DNA from 3 places in the Rothia sp. 27098_8_161 genome. Region 1 is predicted to be linked to each of the others. Evidence: predicted binding sites of a transcription regulator. Region 1 holds the regulator's gene; each other region holds the start of a gene.
What was found. Region 1 encodes LexA, which represses DNA repair genes until DNA is damaged. Its sites were predicted from a motif close to TCGAACANNTGTTCGA; they were not measured.
Positions count from the first base shown of each region.

Region 2: O3648_RS00995 (shikimate dehydrogenase) is a predicted target of LexA. The motif match lies at 1,671-1,686, and genes of this name have one in related genera.
Region 3: ruvA (Holliday junction branch migration protein RuvA) is a predicted target of LexA. The motif match lies at 1,691-1,706, and genes of this name have one in related genera.

Region 1 covers NZ_JAPWAL010000004.1:25,296-28,528, forward strand. The annotation lists gene O3648_RS02395 (LysM peptidoglycan-binding domain-containing protein) at 1-89, opposite strand, end outside; gene lexA (transcriptional repressor LexA) at 918-1,592, shown strand; gene O3648_RS02405 (ATP-dependent DNA helicase) at 1,804-3,233, opposite strand, start outside.
Region 2 covers NZ_JAPWAL010000002.1:38,924-42,156, reverse strand. The annotation lists gene O3648_RS01000 (NAD-glutamate dehydrogenase) at 1-1,500, opposite strand, end outside; gene O3648_RS00995 (shikimate dehydrogenase) at 1,838-2,680, shown strand; gene O3648_RS00990 (MFS transporter) at 2,763-3,233, opposite strand, start outside.
Region 3 covers NZ_JAPWAL010000001.1:2,503-5,735, reverse strand. The annotation lists gene ruvB (Holliday junction branch migration DNA helicase RuvB) at 1-747, opposite strand, end outside; gene ruvA (Holliday junction branch migration protein RuvA) at 919-1,539, opposite strand; gene ruvC (crossover junction endodeoxyribonuclease RuvC) at 1,767-2,423, opposite strand; gene O3648_RS00015 (YebC/PmpR family DNA-binding transcriptional regulator) at 2,679-3,233, opposite strand, start outside.

The DNA of each region.
Region 1 (3,233 bases):
GACACAGTGCGGGCGGGGTGAAGTACCACCAAACCTGCCGGAAGGTGTGCAGAAGTGCCACGAGAAGCAATAGGTGCTGCAAGAGTCATTGTGGTTCCTTTCTCTCAGCTCGCCCCGGGGTTACCCCGCGGGTCTAGCAATGCCGAGCGATACCCGCTCGGAGGTCCTAGTTGAGTGATAACTATGGAGTGGTGATTGTTAAGCAATAACTATTGGATAGCTATTCTCTAGTTAGGTCAGAGCGCCGGATACACCGGGTTGCGTTGGGTCGCCCCAGCACCCCCATCCCCTGCGCTCTCTCTTCGCCAGATGACCCCTAGAGCATCCGGGGTAGATAGTGCGAAGAGAGACAGAGGATTCGAATACATTCGAACACCCATTCACTCACCCCTCCTGGAAGACTCCGGACCGAATCTTCGAATATTTTTCGAACATTCACCCGCAAATCCTGAGTTTCAGGAGAGATTCAAGAGTATATACGAAATTTTATTCTAAAGTATAGCAGATATGTACTAAAAATTTCTTCGAGCTTCGAAGAAAAAATCTAGAATATTTGTTTGAGTTTTTCGGTGTAGTGTTCTACACTGGTGTCAAGAGACGTTCCACACGCTCCTGATGAGTCCTACTCACAGCAGGTTTCTGTACCCGTTACAGCTTGGTTCTGTATCAAAATGCAGGTGCTACTGAGTGAGTTTTATAGGGCGGAGGCGCATACTCGTTGCCCGCGTATCACTCCGGCACGGATAGAATTCCTCCACCCCCTGACGAGATAAGACCCATTTCGGCAGAACCAAAAAATCTTTAGGACACCATCGGAAAACGTGTGAAGCACCCATCCGTGCCCCGACCGGACTGTGTCTCAAACAGACTACAGAGACCGGAGTACAGAATTCGGGGCACAGACCGAAGGAAAAGAAATGGCAACAGCACCCCGTCCGGCGCTGACCGCGCGCCAGCAGAAGATTCTTGACGCGATCCGCACCGAGATTGAACAAAAGGGTTACCCGCCGTCCATGCGCCAGATTGGTGACATGGTGGGTCTTGCATCCCTATCCTCGGTCACTCACCAGCTCGGTCGTCTCGAGACCATGGGCTACATTCGTCGCGACCCGAAGCTCCCCCGCGCCATTGAGGTGCTGGATGAGAACGGCGTCGGCATCCACGGTAGTTCCTCCTCGTCCCTGCCCGAGCTGCCGAATTTCGAAGTCGGCGATGAAGACCTCGTACCCGTTCCCCTGGTTGGACGAATTGCAGCGGGCGGACCTATCACCGCCGAGCAGTCCGTGGAGGATGTGCTTGCCCTGCCCCGCCAGCTGGTAGGTAACGGCAAGCTCTTCATGCTCAAGGTCAAGGGCGATTCCATGATTGACGCCGCAATCTGCGACGGCGACTGGGTGGTTGTCCGCGAGCAGCACACCGCAGACAACGGCGATATCGTTGCCGCTCTGCTCGACGATGAAGCAACCGTGAAGGTGTTCCGTCAGGTTGACGGCCACACCTGGCTCATGCCGCGCAACTCTAACTACGAGCCGATTATGGGTGACCGCGCAACCGTCATGGGTAAGGTCGTCTCCGTGCTGCGCAGTCTCTAGAAGACGCGGGCTCTCACCAGCGCAGCCTCTAAAAGCAGCTGGGTCTAAATAGCACGACTTCTAACAGACATAACCGTTAGGCCTTTTAGCTCTCTATAGAAATCATCCCGGTGATACTTGAACGTTCACGTATCACCGGGATGATTCCTATATGTCCAAATTTATAGCCCAAAGCGGAGCGGCGGTGCGGCATGGAATGATCTCGCCCGAGCTAACGCTCAATACTTGCTGAAAGACGAGCCAGCGCACCCATCACGGCTGCCTTATTCTGCGTCGACCACATCGGCGGCATCGCCTTCATCAAGAAACCGCCGTAACGTTTAGTCGCAACACGAGAATCCAGCACAGCCACCACGCCGCGGTCAGACACCGAACGAATCAGGCGGCCCGCCCCCTGCGCCATACGAATCGCCGCATGGTGAGCAGAAACCGCCATAAAGCCGTTACCGCGGTGACGGTTCACCGCCTCCGTACGCGCCTGCGCAATCGGGTCATCCGGGCGCGGGAACGGAATGCGGTCCATCACCACCAGGCGGCAAGAGTCACCCGGAACATCCACGCCCTGCCATAGGCTCATCGTGCCGAATAGGCACGAGTCAACGTCCTCGCTGAACTCCTCCACTAGAGCCTTGAGCGAAGACTCACCCTGCAGAAGAATGTTCAGGTCGCTATGCTCACGCATGTACTCGGTGGCACGCTCGGCGGCACGCTTCGAGGAGAACAAGCCCAGGGCACCGCCCTCCGACGCCTCGCACAGCTCACGCAGACGCTCCAGCTGACCTTCATGCACACCAAATCCCGGAGGCTTCAAATCCCCGGCAACGTACATGATGCCCTGCTTACGGTAGTCGAAAGGTGAACCCACATCGATACTCGTCCAGCGCGGCGCACCCTCGCCCTGCAGTCCCAGGGCAGCGGCTGCAACATCAAAAGAGTCACCCACCGTTAGGGTCGCACTCGTCAAAATCACGGTGCGGTCAGCGAACAGTCCGTCACGCAACTGCAGACCAACGCTCAACGGAGCGATATTCAGGGTCGCCGGGTCGGTATCGGAAGCAGCCACGTAGCGGCCGTTCTCCCAACCACCCTGACGAGAAATCCACAGCACATCCTGCTCAGCAGATGCCTCCAGAATGCGGCTACTCATATCGTGCACCTCAGAGACACGCGAGCGCGCCATCTGCAGGCCAGCGTCAACGTCCTGACCGTCCGGTTTGGTATCGGACAGGGCGGTGCGGGCGGCATCATTTACCGCAGAAATAGCGGTCAAAAGGCGACCGTCCAGGCCCTTCAACAGGCCTTCAGCAAGACCCTCGAAAGCAGTCTCCAGGGTGCCGGCAGCCATTTCCAGTGCGCCGGAATCAGCCTTCGAATGCTTCTTCACGCTACGTGCCGCACGGCGAACCATCGCAACCGTCAAAGAACCAGACACGGCACCGGTCACACGGTCCACCAGCTCATGAGCCTCATCAATAATGACCGTCTCATGTTCGGGTAGAACCTTCATGCCTTCAAAAGCGTTAATCGCCAGCAGGGCATGGTTCGTAATGACAATGTCAGCCTCAGCGGCGCGGCCACGCGCCATCTCGCTAAAGCACTCTTCCACCAGCGGACAGCGGCGACCCAAACACTCGGCGGCGC
Region 2 (3,233 bases), on a different contig from region 1:
TTCTTGCAGTCGCTTTTCGAGAGCTTGATGATCCGTCTTCGGCACATCATTAGGGTTGGTGAGCCGAATGCGGAAAAATAGACGCGCCAACGATGAGGAGGACAGGTACACTTCATGGTCGATGGCACTAAGATCAAATTCCTGTTGGAAAACCTGTTGGATTCGCGCACACACGTTCGTGTTGTAGCGGTCCCGAGGCAGGTACACCACGGCGGAAATAAACCGGTTGAACTGGTCTGCGCGCAGGAACAGACGGGTCTTGCGGCGCTCCTCCAGGCCCATAATGCCGCCGAAAGTTTCGGTCAGGTCATTAGCGGAGGCGTGGAGCAGTTCCAGGCGCGGGTAATCTTCCAGGGCACCCAGAAGCGCCTTGTCAGAGTAAGAACCGGGATGGTAGCCGAGGCGGCGGCGCACCATGGCGATACGCTCACGCACCAGCGGAGTCTCAATGGCGGGCAGGGAGTACGCCTGGCGGGTAAACAGACCCAGGATGACGTACTCACCGATGACTCGACCGTTCAGGTCGAAGCGGCGCACACCAATGTAGTCTAGGTAGTCGTTGCGGGCAACCGTGGAGCGGGAGTTCGCCTTCGTGATGTACACGGGGCGGGGGAACAGTGCACGTTCGAGAGTCTCACCAGAGAGCTGAATGCGGTTACGGCCCTCGGTGGCACGTAGAATACCGAGCGCCGAGCCGGGGCGGTCCACCAGGGAGATAGCACCGGAAGAGCCGTCCAGAACGCGCTCCTTGACACCCATGAACACGAAGTTGCCGCGGGTCAGCCAACGTAGGAAGTCCTGTGCCACCTCCACGCGGGAGGCAGGCTCCACACCGCGCGGGTTGGCGGCGTAGGATTCCTCGCCGTGACCCAGGGTGGCACCACGCAGCTCGTACATTACTTGAGCCATGTCGAAAACGCGGGTGACCATGGCATCCAGGTCGCTGTGGCAGGCACGCACGTCAGCAAGGACGCACTCAACTTCCTTCTCGCAACGGCGCTGATCTTCCTCAGTGAGGTAGCGGGTCAGGCGGACTGCAATCCAGGATTCAATAGCGACCGTGGCGCCCTCGGGGGCGTTCTCACTGAGCTTCAGGGAGGGCACGCCCAGGGTAGCGGTATCACCGCTGGCGAGGTTGCCACGCATGCCGGTGCCGCGCAGGCTCAGGATGGCACCTTCCGGATCACGTTCTACGAGGAAGGTGGGGTGAAGAATGGTAACGAAACCACCAAAGTTCGTTGCGAGGCACGCAGTCAGGGAGCTGACAATATGCGGCATGTCGTCGGTCGTGACGTATAGGGTGGTGTTGTATTCGTCGTTGCGGGCAGCAACAACGGGGGTCTTAGGCATGCGGATTCGAGCCAGCGCACGGTGGGTGCGAGCTAAATCCTCTAACTCTGCCGGGGTGAATTCTTCACGCTCGTCTTCGGGACTGTTCAGGAAATACTGCTCGACCCATTCATCGGCGCCAGCGAAGTGTGCCATAGCCTTGTCAGTCATTGACAATCTATCCTCCGAATATCGGTATCACTTCACTGTGACGGTGTCTGTGTAGTCTCACGTGCGCGCTCCAGCGCACAAGTAGTTATACCAAGCTTATACCTTTGAGATGTTTAAGTCAGATACATTGTGCTCTTAGGGGTATAAATTATTTTTCTCTTCTCCCCAACTCCAGCACATATTTGGCACCGGTTCAAAGACATGAAGTCCCTTATGGAATAACGGAACACCAGGGTTCCGTCTCGAGGAGCGGACGTTTAGAGTGGGAATATGAGTTTGCGTACTGAATCTTTCCTGGTGGGCCTCATCGGTGACGGCATCACCTCCTACCCCTCCTATGCATGAGGCGGAGGCGGACGCGCACGGGGTGCGTTACCTGTACCGCCCCATCGACCTGGACGCCTTGGACCTGGACGGGGCTTCCGCCCCGGCGCTTCTGGATGCGGCAGCACTGCTTGGCTTTAACGCGTTCAACATCACGCACCCGTGCAAGCAGTCAGTCATGGAGCATCTGGACGAGCTTTCGGATGCGGCACGCGCCTTGGGAGCGGTCAATTGCGTGGTGATTCGCGAGGATGGCACATTCTACGGCGATAACACCGACTACTCGGGGTTCATTGCGGCATTGAAGCGCGGTCTGCCACAGGTGACGGAGGATCCAGCGCGTCTGGAGCACGTGGTGCAGATGGGTGCTGGCGGTGCCGGTAGCGCCACGGCGTACGCACTGTGCCGTCTGGGGGTGCGCCGCCTGAGTCTCTTTGAGCGTGACGCGGCGAAGGCTCAGGGGCTTGCGGAGCAGCTGGATGGGCTCTTCCCGCAGACCCGAATCGAGGTGTTGAGCGACGATGAGCGCCTCATTGAATCTCTACTGAAAGCTCAGGGTTTGGTGAATGCAACCCCGGTGGGTATGCACGTGCATCCGGGCATGCCGTTGAGTGAATCGGCACTGAGCGCCGGGGTATTGTGTGAGGGCTTGTGGGTTGCGGATGTCATCTACCTGCCACAAGAAACGCAGCTGGTGCATGCGGCGCGTGCCGCCGGGTGCGAGGTGCTGACGGGTGGCTACATGGCGGTGGGTCAGGCGGTGGATGCGTTCCGCCTCTTTACCAAACTAGAGCCGAATGCTGAGCGTATGGCGGCGCATTTTGAGGCACTGATTGCGGCACAGCAGGGGGCTTAGAAAACCACATACAGGTGGGGCTGGATAGTCATCTATCCAGCCCCACCTGTATTTATTCTATATACGAAATATATTGTATGGGCTATGCATCCAGTTCCGCAAGGGACTTCTTATAACCCTCACGAGCCGTCAGCGCACCCAAGGCCACGAGCACACACATGGCGACCGTGAACACGGCGGGCAACACCGCATTGTGCAGGTCGGCACCAGCGAGGCTCGTTGCCACGGCGGGTGCTACGCCTCCGGAAATTGCGAAGCCAATCTGGGTGCCCAGCGCCAGACCGGTCACGCGCACGCAAGTGGGGAACATCTCCGCGTAGAAGGCGGGCCACACGCCATTCGCCATGGAGTAGAGCGCACCGTGCATGAGCACACCGTAGGCGAAGATACCCACCCAGTTACCCTCGGCAATCGCGCCAAGGTACGGGAACATCACCAGGGAAGAAGCAACCGCACCGGTAATGAACACGGGCTTACGACCAATCTTGTCGGCAAGCATGGCGGCGAGCGGAATCGCAATCAGACCGAGGGTATTGGAGGCGACCGGCACCAG
Region 3 (3,233 bases), on a different contig from region 1:
TGAATCCACCTCGTACATGTCCAGCGCGGTTGCGGCATCATGCGCGTTAATACGATCCACGCCGTTCACCAGCGCCCAGTCACGCACACGGCGCAGCAGACGGTTCGCAATACGCGGCGTGCCGCGGGAACGACCAGCAATCTCGGTGAAGCCCTCGGAGGTGATCTGCATGTCCATCAGACCCGCGCTACGGCGAAGTACCAGCTCAAGCTCCTCCACCGAGTAGAACTCCAGGTGACCGGTAAAACCGAAGCGGTCACGCAGAGGACCGGGCAGCAGACCCGCACGGGTCGTCGCACCCACCAGGGTGAACTGCGGCAGCTCCAGCGGAATGGAAGTCGCACCCGCGCCCTTACCGACCACAATGTCCACACGGAAATCTTCCATCGCCATGTAGAGCATTTCCTCAGCCGGGCGGCTCATACGGTGGATCTCATCCAGGAACAACACCTCACCGGGGGTCAGCGAAGACAGAATCGCCGCCAAATCACCCGAATGCTGAATCGCCGGGCCGGAGGTGATGCGCAGCGGCGCCTCCATCTCTGCCGCAATAATCATCGCGAGAGTGGTCTTGCCCAGACCGGGAGGGCCCGACAGCAACACATGGTCGGCGCTACGGCCACGCATCTTCGAAGCCTCCAGCACCAGGGACAGCTGCTGACGCACACGGCGCTGACCCACAAAGTCGTCCAGGGACTTAGGGCGCAGTGCCGCCTCAATCATCTTCTCTTCAGGCTCTTCTTCCATCGCCACCAGGCGCTGGGCGGGAGCTGAAGACGCCTGAGTGCCGGGCACCTGACCGGGAAAATACCCGCCGGAAACCAGGGACGCCGCGGGCTGCGGCTCATAGGGATTCTGGCTCATAGAATTCTTCTTTCACAAAAGTTTGAGTGGGATACATCGAACAGGGCGCGCCGCTTAGTGGCGGCCCACCGTGTTCTGAGTACCCAAGGATGCGAGCACACCGCGCAGAGCCACACCCACCGGCTCAGTCTCTGCGGCAGGGTTGTGCTGCACGTAAGCGTCAATAGCGGCGGAAGCGTCCTTCTCGCTCCAGCCCAGAGAGGTGAGAGCGTCAAGCACCTGCGGCTTCCAGACAATGCCCTGGCTCAGCGGCAGCTCATCAGTCTGACCATCGCTGAGAATCAGCTTGCCGGCAAGCTCCAGTACAATACGGCGGGCACCCTTCGGGCCAATACCGGGAACCTTCGTGAACGCCTTATCGTCACCGGTCGCCACGGCACGCTCCACCTCAGCGGCAGTGTGAACACTCAACACCGCCAGAGCAATACGAGGACCAATACCGGAAACCGAAAGCATCATATCGAACACTTCACGCTCGGCAGGCTCCGAAAAACCGTAGAGAGTCATCGACTCTTCACGCACAATCATAGTGGTCAGTACGGTAGCTTCCTCACCCGTGCGTAGCTTGGAGAGAGTACGCGCAGTAGCGTACACAAGCATGCCGAAACCGTTCACGTTAATCACCGCATGATCAAGGCCAACCTGAGCCACACGACCGGTCAGGGATGCAATCATTTCTCTCCACCTTTCAACACCGCGCCCAGGAATGAGGCTCACGGCAGCGTGAGGGCACCGGGAACTCCGGCACCCACAGAACACGCTCAGAACGCACTCCCCCAGTTCAACGGGGAGACACTACAAGTATATTAGAATATTTCTTCTGAAATCAAGCACATATTCGAACTTCTTAGCGAATACACGCAAGCCAACAGGAGGCAACGCACAGGCCCACGAAGGCACCTCTAGCGGCGAGCGCGTGCCTCCGCCTCCATCCAGGCACGCTGCGCCGGAGTCAACGACCCGCCACGGCGAGCCTGTGCCGGGCGTGACCCCTGGTGAGTCTGCGTCTGGGCCGCCATGTTGATACCCGAACCGATGCCACCACCACGCCAACCGTGACAGATTGCAATCGCCAGGGCATCGGCAGCGTCGGCGGGTTTCGGCATGGAATCCAAACCCAAAATACGGGTCACCATACGACCCACCGATGCCTTATCGGCACGGCCGCTACCGGTCACGGCCGCCTTCACCTCCGAAGGGGTATGGAAGAACACCGGCACGCCGCGCATTGCAGCCGCAGAAATCACCGCACCCGAAGCATGCGCCGTACCAATCACCGTGTTCACCTGTTCCTGGGCGAAGACACGCTCAATGGCGAGGGCGTCCGGCTTGTAGGTGTCGAGCCAGTGGGAGGCGGCGTTGAAAATCCAGAAAATACGCTGGTCCAGGGACTCCGCCGGGATCGTGCCAGCAACACCCACGTTCACGAAGTGCGCCTTACGATTAGCAGTCATATCAAGCATGGAGAAGCCACAGCGAGTCAGACCAGGATCAACGCCCATAATGCGGGTCGCACCCGAAACACGCTCCACAGCGGTGGCGGTATGATTCTCACGCATGCTATCGCGTGCGGCAGGTTGAGCGGCAGACATTATCTCCCCTTTCGACAAACTCCCTCTAGAATCTCTAGATTCTAGCCCTTCAGAATCCTAGCACCCGGCACCAGGGCACGCCACGAGAACGGTCACCACGAGTACGGCCACTACTCGTGCCATCCCCAAGACGCTAAGAAGCCACTCCCCCAACCAGCCACCCTACGGCGGCTCGATTAAAGGAGCGGCTTCTTCAAACGTCAGATATCAGAATCCGAGGGATTACTCAGCTTCCAGCTCTGCCATAACCTCAGCAGAAACATTAGCGTTAGAGTAGACGTTCTGAACGTCGTCAAGCTCTTCAATAGCGTCTGCCAGCTTCATGAACTTCTTAGCACCCTCAGCGTCCAGGTCAACCTGCATAGTCGGGCGGAAGACCGGGTCGTCATTGTTATACTCGAGCTCAGCCTCGTCGAGCGCCTTACGGATCTCGGGCAGGTCGGTTGCTGCGGAAACAACGGTGAACACGTCGCCCTCGTCCAGAACCTCTTCAGCGCCTGCATCCAGAACAGCCATCAGAACGTCATCCTCGGTCAGACCGTCAGTCTTGGTGACCTCAGCAACGCCCTTACGCTCGAAGAGGAACGCAACCGAACCCTGGTCAGCCATGGTACCGCCGTTACGGGTCACAGCCAGGCGAACCTCAGACGCTGCACGGTTACGGTTATCAGTCAGACACTCAATGTACAGAGCGGTACCCTGCGGGCCGCGTGCTTCGTACATGATTTCGGTGTAGTCAATGGTCTCACCGGTCAGGCCAGCGCCACGCTTGATTGC